3 regions of the Arthrobacter sp. P1_B9 genome follow, and region 3 is predicted to be linked to each of the others. Evidence: riboswitches for the same ligand, from Rfam matches in the RefSeq annotation. Region 3 holds a riboswitch; each other region holds the start of a gene.
The links. Region 3 has a riboswitch for S-adenosylmethionine ahead of AC1D1A_RS00610 (aminotransferase class V-fold PLP-dependent enzyme). Riboswitches for the same ligand answer to the same signal wherever they lie in the genome.

Region 1 (6,185 bases), on a different contig from region 3:
CCTGTTCATCACGTTGCTGCTCACGGTGTTTGCCCTGGCCATGAACAGGGCGTGGAAGGACCTGCGGCACGCCTGGGCGCTCCCGCTCATCCCGCTCTATTCCGTGTTTACGAGCCTGACTATGGTGGCCGCGCTGGTGCAGGAACTCCGTGGCAAGGAGGCGCACTGGAACAAGCTGACGCGGACCGGTGTGGTCAGCGTCACCGCCCCGGCGGTGCGCCCGGACGTCAGCGTTTGAGGCGCAGACCGGCTGCCTTCCCTGCCCTCGTGCTCCTGTCGGTGCTGGCCCTTTCTGCCACTGGGTGCGGCGGGCCGCAGGGACCCACGGCGCCCGCCGCGGAGCGCACTGTCGGCGTCGGCTACGAAACTGTGGTCGACGCCGCCTCGACGCTGCCGGAACTGGCCAGACGGCTCGATGAGGTCAACGCCAACAGCGTCACCATCAGCGTGGGGCGGCTGGACTGGACGGCGTTCCCTTGGGACGCCCACCCCGAGGTGGAGGCCGTCCCGGGCCGTGACCACGTGGCCGAAGCGGTCAAGGCACTGGGGACCGGCGGTGATGGCAGGAAACGCAGGATCACACTGACCATCGACCTGCTGATCCCCGGCTGGATCCGTACCAACCCGGGCCTGGCCGGCATCAACTTCGACGGCACCCGCTCCACGGAGTTCGCCAGCGTCAGCGCACTCACGACGGGACCCGTCGGGGAGCGGCTGGTCGACTTGGTGGCCGAGGTGACCAGGCGGTACCAGCCGGACGCCGTGGCCTTGACGGAACTGATGTTCGATAACAACACCTACGGCGGCGACGACCGCGATTCCTACCGGCTGGCCAGCGGCGGGACGGACTGGCCGCGGCTCGCGAACGGGGACATCGACGTCGAACACCCGAGCCTCGGGGCCTGGCGGTCGAAGGCGGTGGCGGCCATCGTGGCCAAGGCGGCGGCGGCCGCCCACGCGAACGGTGCCACGCTCGACATGGACGTCCGGGCGCCGTGGGACGATCCCGCCGGCGACCGGCCGGAGAGCGGCCATGACTACGGGCTGCTCGCCGCGGCCGCGGACCGGCTGGTCTTGTGGGACTACTTCGGGCTCAACGACGCCGCTCCGGCCTACTCCGCCGAGCTGGCCGCGGCCATGGCGAAGCGGTCCGGGAAGTTCGCCATCTCGGTCGGGATGTGGGCCAAGGACGGGCGCATCTCCGCCGCGGACCTGGCGGCCGGGCTGGAGGCGTCTGTCTCCGGCGGGGCGGCCGCCGTCGCCGTCACACCGTCCAGTATGCTCGACGACGACGCCTGGCGGGCGCTCAAGGCGGCCTGGGCCTGAGCGGCCATGGCCCTGGACCTGCTTGAGTGTTTAGACCTGTTTGAGCGCCTAGACCTGCTTGAGCGCCTGGCCGAGGTCGCGGATCAGGTCCTCCACATCCTCCAGGCCCACCGAGAGCCGGACCACGCCGTCGCTGAGCCCGATCGCCGCGCGGCCTTCCGGGCCCATCGCGCGGTGCGTGGTGGTGGCCGGGTGCGTGATGAGCGTCTTGGCGTCCCCCAGGTTGTTGGAGATGTCGATGATCCGCAGCGCGTCCAGGAGTGCGAACGCGGCCTGCTTCGCCGTGCGCCCGGGGGAGGGCTGCAGCTCCAGGGTGAGCACGGTCCCGCCGGCCTTCATCTGCTGCACTGCGAGCGGGTACTGCGGGTGGGACGGCAGCAGCGGGTACTTTACCCAGCCGACCGCGGGCTGTCCCTCGAGCCATTCGGCCAGCCGCAGCGCGGAGGCCGAGGAATGGTTGACGCGCAGGGCCATAGTCTCCAGGCCCTTGGTGAGCACCCAGGCGTTGAACGCCGAAAGCGCCGGACCGGTGTGCCGCATGAGCTGCTTGACGGGCCCGTCGATGAATTCCTTGGTGCCCAGGATGGCCCCGCCCAGGACGCGGCCCTGGCCGTCGATGTGCTTGGTGCCGGAGTAGACCACCACGTCCGCGCCGAGGTCGCCGCAGCGCTGGAGCAGCGGGGTGGCGAAGACGTTGTCAACCACCACCGTGGCGCCGGCCGCGTGCGCCAGTTTGCTCACGGCGGCGATGTCCACGATTTCCTGCATCGGGTTCGACGGCGACTCGAAGAACACCGCCGTGGTCGGCTCGGACAGCGCGGATTTCCACTGCTCCAGGTCCGGGCCGTCCACGAAGACCGTCTCGACACCCCAGCGCGGCAGGATTTCGTTGAGGATCACGAAGCACGAGCCGAACAGCGAGCGGGCCGCGACCACCCGGTCGCCGGCCGCCAACAGCGCGCCCAGGGCGGTGAAGACGGCGGACATGCCGGACGCCGTCGCGAAACACGCCTCCGTTCCCTCGAGCAGCCGGAGCCGCTCCTGGAAGGTGGCGACGGAGGGGTTGCCGTAGCGGGAGTAGACGAAGCGCTCGTCCTCACCGGTGAAGGCGCGCTCGGCGGCGGCCGCGGTCTCGTAGACGAATCCTGAATTGAGGAAGATCGGCTCGGTGGTTTCCTGGAAGCCGGTGCGGTCAAGGCCGCCACGGACGGCCTGGGTGTCGGCCGCCCAGCCGGCGGCGTCGGGATTGAAAGTCACTTAGATCTTTCCGAGGTTGGTGGGCAGGCCGCGGTTCTTCCAGCCATTGACGGTGCGTTCGCCAAAGCGGTCGGTCTCGCCTTCGAAGCCCTCAAGGACGTTGTACGAGGTGTAGCCGGCGGCCGTCGCGGCCGTCGCGGCCGCGATCGACCGGGCCCCGGAACGGCAAAGGAACACCAGTTCGACGGCGGTGTCCTCCGGCGCCTGCTGCCTTAGCTGTTCCACGAAGTGCGGGTTCGGCGTGCCGCCAGCGAGGTTCCACTGGATGAAGAGCGGATCGTTGCGGCTCTCGCCCGCGGCCGCGGTGTCCGGGATGCCGATGTGGGCCCATTCGCCCTCGGTCCGGACATCCACCAGGATGGCTCCGGCCTCCAGCTTGGCCCACGCCTCCTGCGGGCTGAGGTCTCCGGCGTAGCTCATGCGTGGCCCGCGAAGGCCCCGTCGGCGCCAAATTCGTCGGCGTCGAGCTCATCAACCGCATTGGCCACGGCGGCGTCCGCACTGGCAATCGCGGCCGGCAGGACCAGCGCCTGCGCCACGATCACGGTGCTTCCGTTGAAGCTGGCGGCGGGGCTTCCATGCAGCACGTAGCCCTCGGCCAGGGCGGCTGACACCCGCTCGCAAAAGGCGCGGTCATCCGCCCCGGTGAACAGGCGGTAGGCCAGCCTCTCCTCGCCCCCGGATGCTGAACCGGGTGCTGTGCCGGGTGCGGCTGTTGTGGGTATTGACGTGTCGGGCACGACGGATCTCCTCTTTCACGCTTGCAGCTCGAATTCTCGAATGCCGAGTATTCACCTGAGGCACCCCGCCGCGAAAGGGAGGGTTGCCGACCGGCCAGTCAGGGCTTGGCACCGGTTCTCATTACTCCCCAAAAACGTAACACCTGCGACGCCGGCCCGCACCGCCGCCGTCGTCATGTTCCGTAACCGGACCGCGGCCCGGGCGAGTAGTGGCGGGCTCCAGTTTCGGGTACAGCCCACTCGTGTCTGCCGGGACGTTTCGCCGTTTACTGGGGGGATTAGGTCCGACGAGTCGGCCGGAGCTGCAGGTGATTCGAGCAATGTGTGAATCAAGCAGTCCCGGAATCGACTCGTCTGTCCATCAACAAGCTGTCTGGGAATCGGTGGCTGGAACGGTCGGAGCCGCAGCCGCGGTCCGGCCGGTGACGGCGGAATGGAGCAATCGTGGGCCCGCGCATACTCGTTACCGGGATTACAAGCGCCGCCGGACGGGCCGTCGCGGCCCTGCTCGAAGCCCGGGGCCTCCCGTACCTCGGCTCCGACGCCCGTGCCGACACCCGTCAGGCCGGGGAGGCTCCCGCCGCCGCGGTCAGGCTCCTGCCGGCGACGAACCCGGACATGGTCCTGGACCTGCGCCGGGTGGTGGACCGCGAAGCCATCAACGTCATCATTCCGACCCTCACCGTGGAACTCCCGGTCCTGGCCGCGGCCCGCGCGGGATTCGCCCAGGACGTGCGGATCATCGTGGCCGACCCCGCCGCGGTTGCCCTCGCCAACGACCACCTGTTCGCCACCTGGGCGCTGCAAGCGGCCGGCATCCCGGTGCCCCGGTTCGCGGTTCCGGGCGACCTCGCCGCCGCGCCGGCTTCCCTCGCCGGCCTCAGCGGCCCCGTGGTGGTCAAGCCGCGGGTCTTCAAAGGCTCCCATGGGATCCACCTGCTGGCCGGAACCGACTCCGTTAGCTGGAAGAACATGCCGGCGGGGCAACTGGTCCAGGAATTTATCCCGGGCGCCGACTATGTGTGCCTGGTGTTCGGCACCCCGGCACGCAACGCGATGGCGCCGGTGGCGGTGGTCCTCGAGAAGACCAGGACTCCGTATGGACGCGCCGGCAGCGACGAGGTCAGCCGCAGGGTGCCGGCGAACCAGGCCGGGGATGTGCGCAAGCTGGGCCTGGCCGCCGTCCGCACGCTCGGGCTGACCGGGCCGGTCCAGGTCCAGATCCGCCGCCGCACCGACGGAACGCCCGTGGTGCTGGGTGTCTGCGCGACCCTGGGGGAGAACAGCACCTGGGCCCCGGAAATGCTCGACGCCGTGCTCGCAACCTTCATGCTCCCGGCGTTCAACCCGGCCTCGTTCCGCCTGTGCCCGGCAGTGCCCGCAGACGCCCTGGGGTGAGCGCAACACCAACGCGGGGTCACTTACGGCCCATCCGGGGACATGGGATGGGCCGTAACTGACCCCGCGTTGCTATTCGATGGTCGCGAAGAGGGCGTTGAGTTCGGCCGTGAGCTGGCGCCGCAGTTCCGGGGTGCCGATTTCCTGCCCGTCGATGTGGTTCACCGGGGCCAGGAGCCGGATGCTGGAGATCAGCCAGACCGCGTCGGCGTCCAGCAGGTCCTTCGGCTCCAGCGGGCCGTAACCCAGCTCCCAGCCGGCGGCCTTGGCGGCGGTGAACAGGGCGCCCTGTGACGTGCCGGGCAGGATGCCGCTGTCCAGCTGGGGAGTGATGAGCCGCCGGATGGTGCGGACGCCGCCGGCGCCGTCGTCCGAGGTTTCCAGGTGGGCCAGCAGAACGGTCGACGTCGGACCTTCCAGCACCCGGCCATCCGCGGACGTGAAGATGACGTCGTCGGCGCCCTGCCGGTGGGCGTAGCGCAGCGCCGCCATGTTCACGGCGTACGAAAGGGTCTTGGCGCCGAGCAGGAGCCACGGGGCGCGCTCGCCGACTTCACTGTCGTAGCCGCGGTCGAGCAGGATGACGTCGATCCCGGTCTCGCGCTGCCGCCGTCCCGCGGCCGCCGGGGCGGAGGCCTGGACCCAGCATGTGGGGGCAGCCGCGCCCTCCGGCCCGCGGGTGACAATCAGCTTCACCACCACCTCGTCCTGCTCCGCGCCGCCCGTTGCAGCCGCGGCGGGTTCCTGCCCCCGGAACTCGCGGATGGCGGTTTCCACCGCCCGCCGCCATGCGTCCTCGGCGGGGATGTCCAGCTCCAGAAGCCGGGCAGAGCCCGCCAGCCGGGTCAGGTGCGCCTGGATCTTGCGGGGCCGGCCGCCGACGGCCAGGAGGGATTCGAAAACACCGTCGCCGCGGGTGGCGCCCAGGTCCGTGGCCATCAGCTGCGGCTGCGACGCGTCGGCAACGCGGCCGCCGTCGAACGCCGGGTCGAGGAAGACCAGAACGGTCGCGGGTGCGGGAACAGGGGCAGGAGTGGTCATGGCTAAAGCTTAGTCTCGGTGGTCCCGGGATAGGATTTGGTCACTGCCCGTTCGGAACTGTTCCGCGTGGCTTGTACGTTGAGGGGTTCGCCTGTGTTTTGGCCATTTCCGCTGGCGGAGACTTTACCGTCCTGGGCGATTCTGATTTTGACCGTGATCGACTTCGCCATCCGAGTGCTGGCACTGGGCATCATCCCCGGAAACCGGCGGCCCACCACCGCGATGGCGTGGCTGCTGGGCATCTTCATCGTGCCGACCATCGGCCTGCTCCTGTTCCTGCTGTTCGGCAACTTCCGGCTCTCCCGCAAGCGCCGCGCGCAGCAGGACGCGGTCAATACCCGAGTGCGCGCCGGGACCTCGGAACTGGCGATGCTGGAAAGCCGCTACGCCGGACCCGAATGGGTGGCTTCCGCCGCGGAACTG
Region 2 (6,185 bases), on a different contig from region 3:
CTGGTGAGGCCGGTGAGGATTACCGCTTGCTGGCGGCGAGGAGGTCGGCGGTGCCACGGGCGTCGGCGGCGTCGACGTCGCGGAGAGAAATGCCGCGGGTTTCCTTCAGGAAGAACACCGCAACCAAAGTGACCACACAGGCGCCGAGGAGGTAGATGGCGACCGGGACCGAGGACTTGTACTGGCTCAGGAGCGCGACGGCGATGATCGGAGCCAGCGAACCGGCCACAATCGAGGTGACCTGGTAGCCCAGCGAGACACCGGAGTAGCGCATCCGGGTCGGGAACATTTCGGCCATGAGCGCCGGCTGGCCGGCGTACATCAGGGAGTGGAACAGCAGGCCGATGGTGATCGCAGCGAGGATGATGAAGTCGTTCTTGGTATCCATCATCGGGAAGGCGAAGAAGCCCCACGTGCCGCCGAGGATGGCGCCGGCCATGTAGACGGGCTTGCGGCCGACGTTGTCCGAGAGCCTGCCGACCATCGGAATCACGGCGAAGTGGACGAGGTGCGCCACGAGCAGCAGCAGCAGGATCCGCGAGGTGTCCGTCTGGACGACGACCTTCAGGTACGTGATCGAGAACGTGACCACGAGGTAGTAGAGGATGTTCTCGGCGAAGCGCAGGCCCATCGCGGTGAAGACGCCGCGCGGGTAGCGGCGGAATACTTCGGCCACGCCGTAGCCCTTGTTCTCAACCTCGACTTCCTTTTGGGCCTCCAGGAAGATGGGGGCGTCCTGGACCTTGGTGCGGATGTAGTAGCCGACCAGCACGATCACGGCGGAGAGCCAGAAGGCGACGCGCCAGCCCCAGCTGAGGAAGTCGGCGGAGGACAGCACGGAGGACAGCGTGAACAGCACGGCGGTGGCGAGCAGGTTGCCGAGCGGAACGGCAGACTGGGGCCAGCTGGCCCAGAACCCGCGGGACTTGCTGGGGCTGTGCTCGGCGACGAGGAGGACGGCGCCGCCCCATTCGCCGCCGACGGCGAAGCCCTGGGCGAAGCGCAGGAAGACCAGCAGCGCCGGGGCCCAGTAGCCGATCTGCGCGAAGGTGGGCAGGCAGCCCATCAGGAAGGTGGAAACGCCCACCAGGAGGATGCTGACCTGGAGCAGCTGCTTGCGGCCGAACTTGTCGCCGAAGTGGCCGAAGACGATGCCGCCGATCGGGCGGGCGACGAATCCGACGGCGTAGGTCAGGAACGCGGCGATAATGCCGTCGAGTTCCGTGCCCGAATTGGGGAAGAACGTCTTGCCGAAGACCAGCGTGGCGGCGGAGGCGTAGAGGAAGAATTCATACCACTCCACCACCGTGCCGGCCATGGAGGCCGTTACTACCTTCTTCAGTCCGGACGTTTTGACGTCCGGCTCGTCTGCGCGCGTTGTCGCGGCGTTTTCCGTGCTCATGTGAACTCCTTCGGTGTCGCCTTCGACACCCTGCGGACCATTGGACTGAGGACGCCCGTGATGTAGGGCACATGGCGTCATTCCCCATGAGTATGGACGCTCCCGCCCTGAGCCTCAACGGCCATTAGTGCAGAGCGCATCTGCAAAAATGCACAAGCGGGCCGGCCTAGTGGCCGAAGAAGGTCCCCCGGAGCTGCCCGCTGAGCTGGCCGATTTCGGTCAGGAAGCCGTCGTGGCCGATCGGCGCTTCAATGATGTGCAGTTCCGGGCCGCCCGGCAGGGCCTCTGCCAGTTGACGGGACTGGGCCGGGAAATACAGGCGGTCCGAGTCCACGGCCGCCACCAGGAATTCGGCGGTGGCCGGAGCCAGTGCCTCCCCGAGGCTTCCGCGCCCCCGGCACACATCGTGGCTCATGAGGGCTTCGGTGATCGCGATGTAGCTGTTCGCGTCGAAACGCCGGGCCAGTTTGCTGCCCTGGTGGTCCAGGTAGCTTTCCACCTGGTAGCGCCCGCGTCCGGCCAGCGATCCGGCTTCCAGGGGCGTCTCGGACTCCTGGGCGTTGCGGCCAAACCGGCCGTCCAGTTCGGCCGCTGAGCGGTAGGTGATGTGCGCGATGCGCCGGGCGAGGGCGAGCCCTGCTTCGGGTTCCGGGCCGCCGTAGTAGTCCCCGCCCTTGAAGTGGGGGTCCTGGCGGATGGCCAGCGTCTGGGCCTGCGCGAAGGCAATCTGTTCGGCGGTGCTGCTGGCGCCGACGGAAATCACGGCGCAGCGCCGGACCCGGCCGGGAAACGTGACGGCCCATTCAAGGGCGCGCGCGCCGCCGAGCGAGCCGCCCAGCACCGCGTACCAGCTGCCGATGCCCAGGGCATCGGCCAGCCGCGCCTCGGCAGCTGCGGTGTCCCGCAGGGTGACCAGCGGGAACCGCGATCCCCAGGGGCGCCCGTCGGGGGCCGGGGTGGAAGGTCCGGTGGATCCGTAGCAGCCGCCCAGGATGTTGATCGAAACGACGAAATACTTGTCCGTGTCCACGGGAGCCCCGGGTCCGGCGAGCTGTTCCCACCAGCCGGGCTCCCCGCTCTCGCCGCGGGTCACGTGTGTGTCGCCGGTCAGGGCGTGTTCAATGAGCACGGCGTTGGAGGCGTCCGCGTTCAGGGTCCCCCACGTCTCGTAGGCGAGCACCACATCCGGCAACGGAGTCCCGGATTCGAGCTGCAGATCACCGATCCTGACGAACTGGACGGTCCCGTCAGGGGTCCGGGATGGTTTGGTTTCGGGAACACCCGTGCGGGTGACGGCAATCGTCATGTGAGGACCTATCTTGGCGCTTGCCCGCCGTCAGCTGACCGGCAGGCCAGGTCTTCACCCGGGGCACCCCGCCGCAAAAGGAGGGTTGCCGGCCAGCAAGCCGGGGCTGTCGCTGGCACTCATGACCTGGTACGAGTCTACGAAACGGGGTGCGGAAATGACGAAGATTATGACTTCCATGTGACAGCCGGACCAGTCAGCACCGCAGACTCCCCACCTTGACAGCCGTGACCGGCGGGTCGCCCCGGAGTGCCGGCGATTCCCGGTGTCATGCCCGCAAAGGTGGGGAAATTCGGCGTGAGCTTCGGCCTAGGCGGACTTGGCCGCGCGGAATCCGGCGTCAAGGTCCGCGAGGATGTCGTCGATGTGCTCCAGTCCCACCGAAAGCCGCACCAGCCCGGGGTTCACCCCGGCGATCACTTGCTGTTCGGGCGAGAGCTGGCTGTGGGTGGTCGACGCCGGATGGATCACCAGCGACCGGACATCGCCGATGTTCGCGACGTGCGAGTGCAGTTCGAGGGCATCGACGAACCGCTTGCCGGCCTCCGCTCCCCCTGCAATGTTGAACGCCACGACGGCGCCGGTCCCCTTGGGCCCGTACTTGCGGCCGCGCTCGTACCAGAGGCTGGACGGCAGCCCGGCGTAGGCGACTGATTCGACGTCGTCCCGCCCCTCCAGCCAGTGCGCCACCTTCGTGGCGTTGGCCACGTGGCGCTCGACGCGCAGGCTCAGCGTTTCGATGCCCTGGGCGATGAGGAAGGCGTTGAACGGGGACACCGCGGAGCCGAGGTCGCGCAGGAGCTGGACCCGGGCCTTGAGGATGTAGGAGAGGTTCGCGCCCAGCGCGCCGTCGGCTCCGAGGTCGCGGGCGTAGACCAGGCCGTTGTAGGTGGGGTCCGGGGTGTTGAAGCCGGGGAACCGCTCCGGGTCCTTCCCAAAGTCGAAGTTGCCGGAGTCCACGATCACGCCGGCGATCGCGGCGCCGTGCCCGCCGAGGTACTTGGTGGCGGAATGGACCACGATGTCCGCGCCCCACTCGATCGGCCGGATCAGGTAGGGGGTGGAGAGCGTGTTGTCGACCACCAGCGGCACGCCGGCCTCGTGCGCCACGCGGGAGACGCCCTCGATGTCCAGGACGTCCTGGCGGGGGTTGGAGACCACTTCGCCGAAGAACAGCTTGGTGTTGGGCTGGACGGCATCCCGCCACTGGTCCAGGTTGTCCGGGTCCGCCACGAAGGTCACGGAGATGCCGAACTTCTTCAGCGTGTGCGCGAGCAGGTTGTAGGTTCCGCCATAGAGGCTCGGGCTGGCCACCACATGGTCCCCGGCCTCGGCGATATTGAGGATGGCGAACGTCTCGGCGGCCTGGCCGGAGCTGAGCAGCAGCGCCGCGAGACCGCCTTCCAGGCTGGCGACGCGCTGTTCGACGGCGTCCTGGGTCGGGTTGCCGATCCGGGTGTAGATGGGCGCGAGCTCGGCGAGCGCAAAGCGGTTCGCGGCGCTTTCGGCGCTGGGGAACACGAACGACGTCGTCTGGTAGATGGGCAGGGAACGCGCGCCGGTGGCGCTGTCCGGCTCCTGGCCGGCGTGGATCTGGCGGGTTTCAAAGGACCAGGCGTTGGACATTGGTGCTCCTCGAGTCACTGGGCACAGCACCGGCCTGGGCTTTCGGCCCGAACCGGAACAGGCGCCGCGCTTGCCCTCCGGCGGGCGCCGGACGGCCAGGTCTTCACCCGGGGCACCCCACCGCGATACGAGGGTTGCCGGCCAGCAAGCCGGGGCTGTGCGCTGGCACTCATGACCTGACTTCAGTGTAGGAATGGCGGCGGAGCCCTGGATAGCTTTGTGACGAAGATGAAGACGGCCGCCGTGACGGAGCATCCGGGGCGCCGCGTTCCGCGCCCCAGGACGTCCCATGACGGTTAGGGGAGCCTAAGCTGAGAGGTCCATCACAAAGTGCCAAGATGATGGCATGCGCATGGATCACGTCTCTTACGCCTGTGAACACGATGGCTTGGCAGCCACCACTGAACGTATTGCGTCTGCCCTCGGCGTTGAAGCCGTGAAGGGTGGAGTGCACCCCCGTTTCGGGACACGCAACATGATTATCCCGCTCGCGGGACACAAGTACCTGGAAGTCGTGGAGGTCCTGAACCACCCGGCCTCCGACAAGGCCCCGTTCGGCCAGGCCGTCCGGGCACGCTCCGAGGCCGGCGGCGGCTGGATGGGCTGGTGCGTCGAGGTTGACGACCTGGCCCCGTTCGAGGAGCGGCTCGGCCGCGCCGCCGTCAACGGCAACCGGAAGTTTCCCGACGGCCGCGAATTGGTCTGGAAGCAGATCGGCATCCTGGGGCTCATCGCCGACCCCCAGGTGCCATACATGCTCAAGTGGGAGGGCGACCCGGAGTTGCACCCGTCCAACGCCTACGCGAGCGATGTCAAGATGTCCGCACTGACCATTGCCGGTTCGGCCGAGCGCGTCACGGAGTGGCTGGGCGAACCGGTTGAAAAGCCGCTCGAAGACGTCGCCGTGAACTGGATCGCGCCGCACGGTACTCCCGGCATCCTCTCTGTCACCTTCGAGACCGCCTCCGGAGCGGTCACGATCTAACGCTCCACCCGCCCCACGCTTCGGCCGCCATCTCTTAGGTGCCAACGATGTCACCTAGGAGACGGCGGCCGAGATCATTTAAGGCCTGCTCCTAAAAGCAACGCGAGGCCACTTCGCGCCCGTCCGGGGGCTCCGGATGGGCCCGAAGGGACCCCGCCTTGCTTTGCGGGGAACTCAGCCCAGGCCCACGGCCTTGCCGAACAGGCTGAACCCCACGAACGCCACAGTGTCCAGGATGGCGTGGGCGATCACCAGCGGCATCACCCGTTTGGTCCGGATGTAGAACAGCGCGAAGACGACGCCCATCACCGCGTTGCCGATGAACGGCCCGAACCCCTGGTACAGGTGATAGCTGCCGCGGAGCAGGGCGCTGGCGGCGATGGCCGCCGGCACGCTCCAGCCCAGTTTCCCGAGCCGGTCCAGCAGGTACGCCACCACAATCACTTCCTCGACCACCGCGTGCCGGATCGCGGACAGGACCAGCACCGGCACGGTCCACCAGTACGCGTCCAGGGCACTGGGGATGATCGCCGTGGTGATCCCCAGCGCCCGGCCGGCGGCGTAGAGCCCCAGGGACGGAATGCCGATGAGCGCGGCGAGTCCGAGACCCTGCAGGAGGTCCTTGCCGGGCCGGGCGAAGTCGAAGCCGATCCTTCGGAACGCCGAGGTTCCGCGCTCACCGGCCGGCCAGTGCTCGGTGAGGAAATAGATCACGAGGGCCACCGGGACCAGGGCGAAGATGATGTCCAGCAACTGGTAGGTGAGGTCGAAGTATTCGCGTGCGCTCTGTGAGCGATTCAGGGTGGATGTCCCCTGGGCCAGCGGCGCCGTGGTCATCTTGTCCAGCAACTGCACCAGGGAGTAGA
Region 3 (6,185 bases):
CGCCGACGATCGGGCCGAGATTGGCGGTGATGGCGGCGTGCGCGCCCTCGATCGTGTCCGTGCCTTCTTCGCCGCCGAGGGTGGAGGCGGCCAGGAGCAGCATGCCGATGTTGACCAGTCCGGCGATCGCGAGGGCGGCCACGACGTCGAACCGGGTGGCCCGGACCAGGCGCGCGATGGCCGCCGGGGGAACATGCAGGTGTTCGTCCGGCCGGTGCCGGTCCCGGGACAGGGCCGAGTGGACGTAGATGGCGTGCGGCATGACGGTGGCCCCGAGCATGCTGGCGGCCAACAGGACGGTGTCCGGGCCCTGGAAACCGGGCATGAGCCCGGCCAGGGCGGCCCCCGGATCGGGCGGGCTGATGAACAGCCCGGCCAGGAAGCCGACTGTGATGATGCCGAGCAGGAACATGATGATGAATTCGAACGGCCGCTGTTTCTGCCGGGCCTGGACCGCGAGCAGGAGCATCGACACGGCGCCGACAATCACGGCGCCAAGGGGGAGGGGCAGGCCGAAAAGCAGGTACAGGGCAATTGCGCCGCCCACCACCTCCGCGAGATCGGTGGCGGCGGCGACAACTTCGGCCTGCACCCAGAAGGCGCGGCGCCAGAACGGCTTGAGCCGTTCACCAAGGATCTCCGGAAGGCTCTTGCCCGTGACGATCCCGAGCTTGGCGGACTGGTACTGGACGAGCACGGCCATGACGTTGGCGGCCACGAGGACCCACACCAGCAGATAGCCGTACTGCGCTCCGGCGGTCAGGTTGGCGGCCACGTTTCCGGGGTCCACGTAGGCGATCGACGCCACGAAGGCCGGTCCCAACAGGCCGATCAGCGCCCTCCGGGCCCCCGGGTGTTTGTAAGTGGGGGCGTCCTGCGCCGGTTGCCCGTGTCCCGTTAGCTCCAGCACTGCCAGCTCCTGTGATTGGCGCGTCGGCGTTGACGCGATGATCGGCGCCGGCCGGAAAACAGCCGGTGTCAAAGTTTCGTGTGCCTATAAGAATTTATTAGGCATACCGAAACAATAAGCCCGGCGGGCGCTGCGTGCAATCCGGGGGAAACCGGGGTGAGCGTGCATCAGCCCCGGAAGGCCCGCCACGTCTGGGTCAGGTAGGGCAGCCGGAGCACCTCGCCAGGCATATGTCCCAGGTGCTCGTTCAGGTACCAGAGGAGGTTGGCGGTGACCTTGGCCCGGGTGGAGTCCGATGCCGCGAGATAGTAGCTGCGGGACTTGGCCAACTCCTGGATGTCCTCCGCCGTGACGGAATCCTCCCAGCGCGTCAGGTGGCTCTCCAGTCCGGTGAACTCGGGGCCCACGGCCGGACGGAAGTTTGGCTTGTGGACGTCCCCTGCATGCATGATCCGGGAGAGCCGGTGCACCCAGGGCACGCTGGTGTCCAGCTGGTTCCAGATCAGGCCCAGCACGCCGTGCGGCCGCAGGATCCGGGCAATCTCGGTGCTGGCCAGGCCGGGGTCGCACCAGTGCCACGCCTGGGCGACCGTGACCAGGTCAAAGGACTCCGGCTCGAGACCGGTGTCCTCGGCGCTGCCCTCGATGGCGGTGACGTCCGGCAGGGTCCGGCGCAACTGCTCAAGCATGTCGGCAGAGGGGTCCACGGCCACCGTGGCCAGTCCGCGTACTGCCAAAAGGGAGGTGAACTTCCCGGTGCCAGCGCCAATGTCCGCGGCGTCCCTGGCTCCCGCCGGGACCAGCCAGTCGGCTGACTCCTGCGGATAGCCGGGGCGGACGCGCTCGTAGTGCTCCCCGCCGTCCTGGAAGCTTTGTCCGAGTTCCTGGCGCCGCTCGCTGTGCAGCTTCGGTCCGCTGTGGAGCCTAGCTCCGCTGTGCAGCCTGGGGCCGGCGCTTGCCACGTGCGATCTCCTTCGGGAAGGTCCTGCTGGTTTCAGATACCTTTCGAATTTACCGCACCCGCGCCGGGCCCCGATCCTGCCTAGTCGAGGGTGCAGGGCGCAGCGCCGGCGGTGCCCGGGGTGTTCGGCGCCCAGTGGGGATAGCTGCGGGTATCGTTGGCCGGCACCCAGCGGCCCGCGTCCACCACGTAATCCCAGCCGAGTCCGTTCTGCCGCAGCTGCTGCAGGCCGGCCAGCAGGCGTTCGGCGTCCTCCAGCCGTGAGCCGAGGCCGAAGCTGGCCCGCAGGGAGCCGGCGGGCAGGCCGAGCCGCTTGAGCAGCGGGTGGGCGCAGAAGCGGCCGTCGCGCAGGCCAATGCCGTGTTCGGCCGACAGGTAGGCGGCCACCAGTCCGGCGTCGTAGCCTTCCACGGAAAAGTTCACGACGCCGATCGTGCCGGTGTCCGGCTGATCGCCTCCAGTGGAAGAAGCGAAGGAAGAATCGGAAGCCGAATCGGCAAAGATCCGGTGCACGGTTACTCCCTCGATGCCCTGGAGGCCCTCGACGAGGAAGGACCGGATGGCGTCCTCGTGGGCCTGCCACTGCTCCGGGTCCAGGGCCGCAATGACCTGGGTGGCACGGGCGAGGGCCGCCGCGCCGAGGACGTTCGGCGAGCCGCCCTCGTGCCGGGCAGGTCCCGTGGTCCAGCTGACGGAGTCGAGCCGGGCATCGCGAACCGCGCCGCCGCCGGCCAGGTGCGGGGTGCCGGCGTCGAGCCAGTCCGTCCGCCCCACCAGCACGCCGGCGCCGAACGGGGCGTACAGCTTGTGTCCCGAGAAGGCGAGGTAATCGACGTCGTCCGCGGCGATATTGATCCGCCGGTGCGGGGCGAGCTGGGCGGCGTCGACAACGATCCTGGCGCCGTATTCGTGCGCCAGTGCGGCCAGGGTCCGGATCGGGAGGATCTCCCCGGTGACGTTGGAGGCGCCGGTGACGGCCAGCAGGCCGACGCCGCCGCGGGCGAGTTCGTCGCGCAGCCGGTCCACGGTGGCCGCGAGGGTGGCGGCGGCCACGACGCTGCGGTGCGGGACATTCTGCCAGGGCAGGAGGTTGGCGTGGTGTTCGATGTCGAGGTAGAGGACCTCGCCCGCGGGCCGCCCGTCGCGCAGCGGCAGGCAGCCGGCCAGCAGGTTCAGGGAATCGGTGGTGTTGCGCGTGAAGATCACGGAATCGCCGGGCCGGCCGCCCACGAAGTCCCGCACGATGTCCCGGGCGTTCTCGTAGACGGAGGTGCTGATCTGTGATGCGTAGCCGGCGCCGCGGTGCACGCTTGCGTAGTACGGCAGGATTTCGTTCAGGTAGGCCGAGACCACGGACAGGGCCGGTGCGGAGGCGCCGTAGTCGAGGTTGGCGTAGCGCGCGTGGCCGCCGGTGATCAGCGGGGCCTGGATTTCGGCCCCGGTGACGGCTGCCAGCGGGCGGGCCGCGAGGGCAAGCCGTGCTTGGAATTCAGTGGCGGCGGGGAAAATGGCAGTTGTCATGGGACCTCACTCGAACAGGACCCCACACCGTGGGAATCCGCGCTTGCCGGGTCCGTTCCGGACCGGCCAGGTCGTCACCCGGGGCACCCCACCGCGACTGGAGGGTTGCCGGCCAGCAAACCGGGGTTTAGCGCTGGCACTCGTGACCTGCATCGAGCGTAGGACATCGGCGCAGCCCGGGAAAAGGCAGCCGCCGATTGTGAAGCGGATTATTACGGGCGCGGATCAGTTGTTCGGGTGGGCCTGAAAGAGGTCGTCGAGTCCGGGGTTGAGCCGCTTGAGCACTTCCGAGTGCAGGATCGAATTGGTGGCCAGGGCGTTGCCGCCGAAGGGGCCGTCCTCGCCTTCGAGCGAGGTGAAGCGGCCGCCGGCCTCGGTCACGATCGGCACCAGGGCGGCCATGTCATAGAGGTTCAGCTCGGGTTCGCAGGCGATGTCCACGGCGCCCTCGGCCACGAGGCAGTACGACCAGAAGTCACCGTACGCGCGGGTCCGCCACACTTCCTCGGTCAGGCCCAGGAACTCATCCAGGTTCCCGCGTTCCTTCCAGCCGCCAAGGCTGGAGTAGGACAGCGAGGCGTCCTCGAGATTGGAGACGTTGGATACCTTCAACCGTGTGGCGGCGGCGAGCGAGCGGCCCGTGTAGGCGCCCGCACCCTTGGCGGCCCACCAGCGCTTGCCCAGTGCCGGCGCGCTGACGACGCCGACCACCGGCTCGCCCTCATCGACGAGGGCGATCAGGGTGGCCCAGACCGGGACGCCGCGGACAAAGTTCTTCGTGCCGTCGATCGGGTCGATGATCCACCGGCGGGAACCATGGCCCGAGCTGCCGAATTCTTCGCCCAGGACCGCGTCACGCGGACGTGACCGGGAGAGCTGGCCGCGGATGGCCTCTTCCGCGGACTTGTCGGCATCGGTGACGGGTGTGAGGTCGGGCTTCGTCTCGATCCGAAGGTCGAGTGCCTTGAAGCGGCTCATGGTCTGGGAATCGACCGAATCTGCCAGTACATGGGCAAGGCGCAGGTCATCGTTGTAGCTCGAAGCGGGTTGGCTCATGGTTCCAAACTACCGTCAAACCGGGCTGCCGGGCGGGAAGCCGCGGCACGGCGCCGCCGCCCCGTTGCCGGTCCGGCTAGGAGACGGTGCCCAGTTCCTTGGTTTCCTGCGCTTCCATCCGCGGGTCCGTGCCCAGCAGCCGGCGCAGGGACGCGAGCCTGGCCGGTCCCGAGGGCCCCGCGTGCCCGGCCGCAACCCACTTGTCGACGCCGCAGTTGACGGCGGTGGAGTCATGCTTGCAGCCGCGTTCGCAATCATCGGTGCCCGGTTCCAGATCCGGGAAGGAACGCAGGATCCGGTCCGGGTCCACGTGGGCCAGGCCGAAGGACCGGATGCCGGGGGTGTCGATGATCCAGCTGCCGGCCGGGGCATCGTTGACTTTGAGCGCCAGTGCCGAGGAGGACGTGTGGCGGCCGCGGCCGGTTACCGCGTTCACGCCTCCCGTGGCCCGCTCCGCCCCGGTCAGGGCGTTGACCATGGTGGACTTGCCGACGCCGGAATGGCCCAGCATCACGGTGACCTTGCCGTCGAGGTAGTCGCGCAGCTGGGATACCGCGTCCTTGTCGAGCCGGGCGGAAAGCCCGTCGTCGGAGCGGGCGTCGATGCCGGAAGCGGCGGAGTCGGCGGTCTTGGAGATGATGACGGGGAAGTCGAGGTGCTGGTAGTTGGACAGCAGCTCGGCGGGATCCTTGACATCGGCCTTGGTGACGAGCAGCAGCGGCTCAATGCCGGCGTCGTACGCGGCCACCAGCGCGCGGTCGATGAAACCGGTCCGCGGCTCGGGGTTGGCGGCGGCGACCACCACCACCAGCTGGTCGGCGTTGGCCACGACGGCACGTTCGATCGGGTCCGTGTCGTCGGCGCTGCGGCGCAGCAGCGTCTTGCGGTCCTGGATCTTGACCAGCCGCGCCAGGGTGTCGGGCTCGCCGGTGACATCCCCGACCAGGGAGACGAAGTCGCCGGCAACCACCGGGTTGCGGCGCAGTTCCCGGGCCCGGGCCGCGATGATCTTGCGTTCGTCCGCGGTCCCCTCGCCGACGACGGCGGTGTAGCGGCCGCGGTCAACGGTGATGATGCGTCCGGTGACGGCGTCATCGTAGCTGGGCCGGTCCTTGGTGCGGGGCCGTGTGCCCTTCTTGTTCGGCCGGATCCGGACGTCGGACTCGTCCCAGGAATCAGTGCTGCGTGCCACCGGCGGTGTCCTCATCTGCGGCGGGTCCCTGGGCCAGCATCGCTTCCCAGAGTTGCGGGAAATCGGGCATGGTCTTGGCCGTGGTTGCGATGTCCTCGACTTCCACGCCGGCTACGGCAAGGCCGAGGATGGCGCCGGCGGTTGCCATGCGGTGGTCCGCGTAGCTGTGCACGACGCCGCCGTGCAGCGCGGCCGGGCGGATGATGAGGCCGTCGGGGGTTTCTTCGGCGTCGCCGCCGAGGCGGTTGATTTCGGCGACGAGGGCGGCGAGCCGGTCCGTTTCATGGCCGCGGAGGTGGGCGATGCCGCCCAGCCGTGAGGGGCCGGTGGCGAGGGCGCACAGCGCGGCAACGGTGGGGGCGAGTTCGCTGGTTTCGTCGAAGTCGCCGCCCTTGATCTCCGGGCCCCCGCTGACGGTCAGGGTGCCGCCGTCAACCGTCACCGTGGCGCCCATAGCGGTCAGGATTCCGCGCCATAGATCACCCACCTGGGTGGTTTCTGCAGGCCAGTTCGGGATCCGCACGGTGCCGCCGGTGGCCAGGGCC

Region 1: another riboswitch for S-adenosylmethionine. It lies ahead of AC1D1A_RS13055 (DUF1737 domain-containing protein); the one in region 3 lies ahead of AC1D1A_RS00610 (aminotransferase class V-fold PLP-dependent enzyme).
Region 2: another riboswitch for S-adenosylmethionine. It lies ahead of metX (homoserine O-acetyltransferase MetX); the one in region 3 lies ahead of AC1D1A_RS00610 (aminotransferase class V-fold PLP-dependent enzyme).

The regions. Positions count from the first base shown of each region.
Region 1 covers NZ_JBFUAA010000008.1:136,639-142,823, reverse strand. The annotation lists gene AC1D1A_RS13075 (glycosyltransferase family 2 protein) at 1-238, shown strand, start outside; gene AC1D1A_RS13070 (hypothetical protein) at 235-1,326, shown strand; gene AC1D1A_RS13065 (O-succinylhomoserine sulfhydrylase) at 1,375-2,583, opposite strand; gene AC1D1A_RS13060 (rhodanese-like domain-containing protein) at 2,584-3,003, opposite strand; gene AC1D1A_RS13055 (DUF1737 domain-containing protein) at 3,000-3,308, opposite strand; SAM riboswitch class IV at 3,336-3,449, opposite strand; gene AC1D1A_RS13050 (ATP-grasp domain-containing protein) at 3,768-4,721, shown strand; gene AC1D1A_RS13045 (aminodeoxychorismate lyase) at 4,794-5,762, opposite strand; gene cls (cardiolipin synthase) at 5,856-6,185, shown strand, end outside.
Region 2 covers NZ_JBFUAA010000007.1:40,462-46,646, reverse strand. The annotation lists gene AC1D1A_RS11470 (MFS transporter) at 20-1,402, opposite strand; gene metX (homoserine O-acetyltransferase MetX) at 1,569-2,708, opposite strand; SAM riboswitch class IV at 2,720-2,835, opposite strand; gene AC1D1A_RS11460 (bifunctional o-acetylhomoserine/o-acetylserine sulfhydrylase) at 3,018-4,334, opposite strand; SAM riboswitch class IV at 4,396-4,511, opposite strand; gene AC1D1A_RS11455 (VOC family protein) at 4,681-5,319, shown strand; gene AC1D1A_RS11450 (CPBP family intramembrane glutamic endopeptidase) at 5,494-6,185, opposite strand, start outside.
Region 3 covers NZ_JBFUAA010000001.1:141,046-147,230, forward strand. The annotation lists gene AC1D1A_RS00600 (Nramp family divalent metal transporter) at 1-910, opposite strand, end outside; gene AC1D1A_RS00605 (class I SAM-dependent methyltransferase) at 1,078-1,872, opposite strand; gene AC1D1A_RS00610 (aminotransferase class V-fold PLP-dependent enzyme) at 1,953-3,392, opposite strand; SAM riboswitch class IV at 3,427-3,540, opposite strand; gene hisN (histidinol-phosphatase) at 3,618-4,448, opposite strand; gene rsgA (ribosome small subunit-dependent GTPase A) at 4,525-5,640, opposite strand; gene aroA (3-phosphoshikimate 1-carboxyvinyltransferase) at 5,624-6,185, opposite strand, start outside.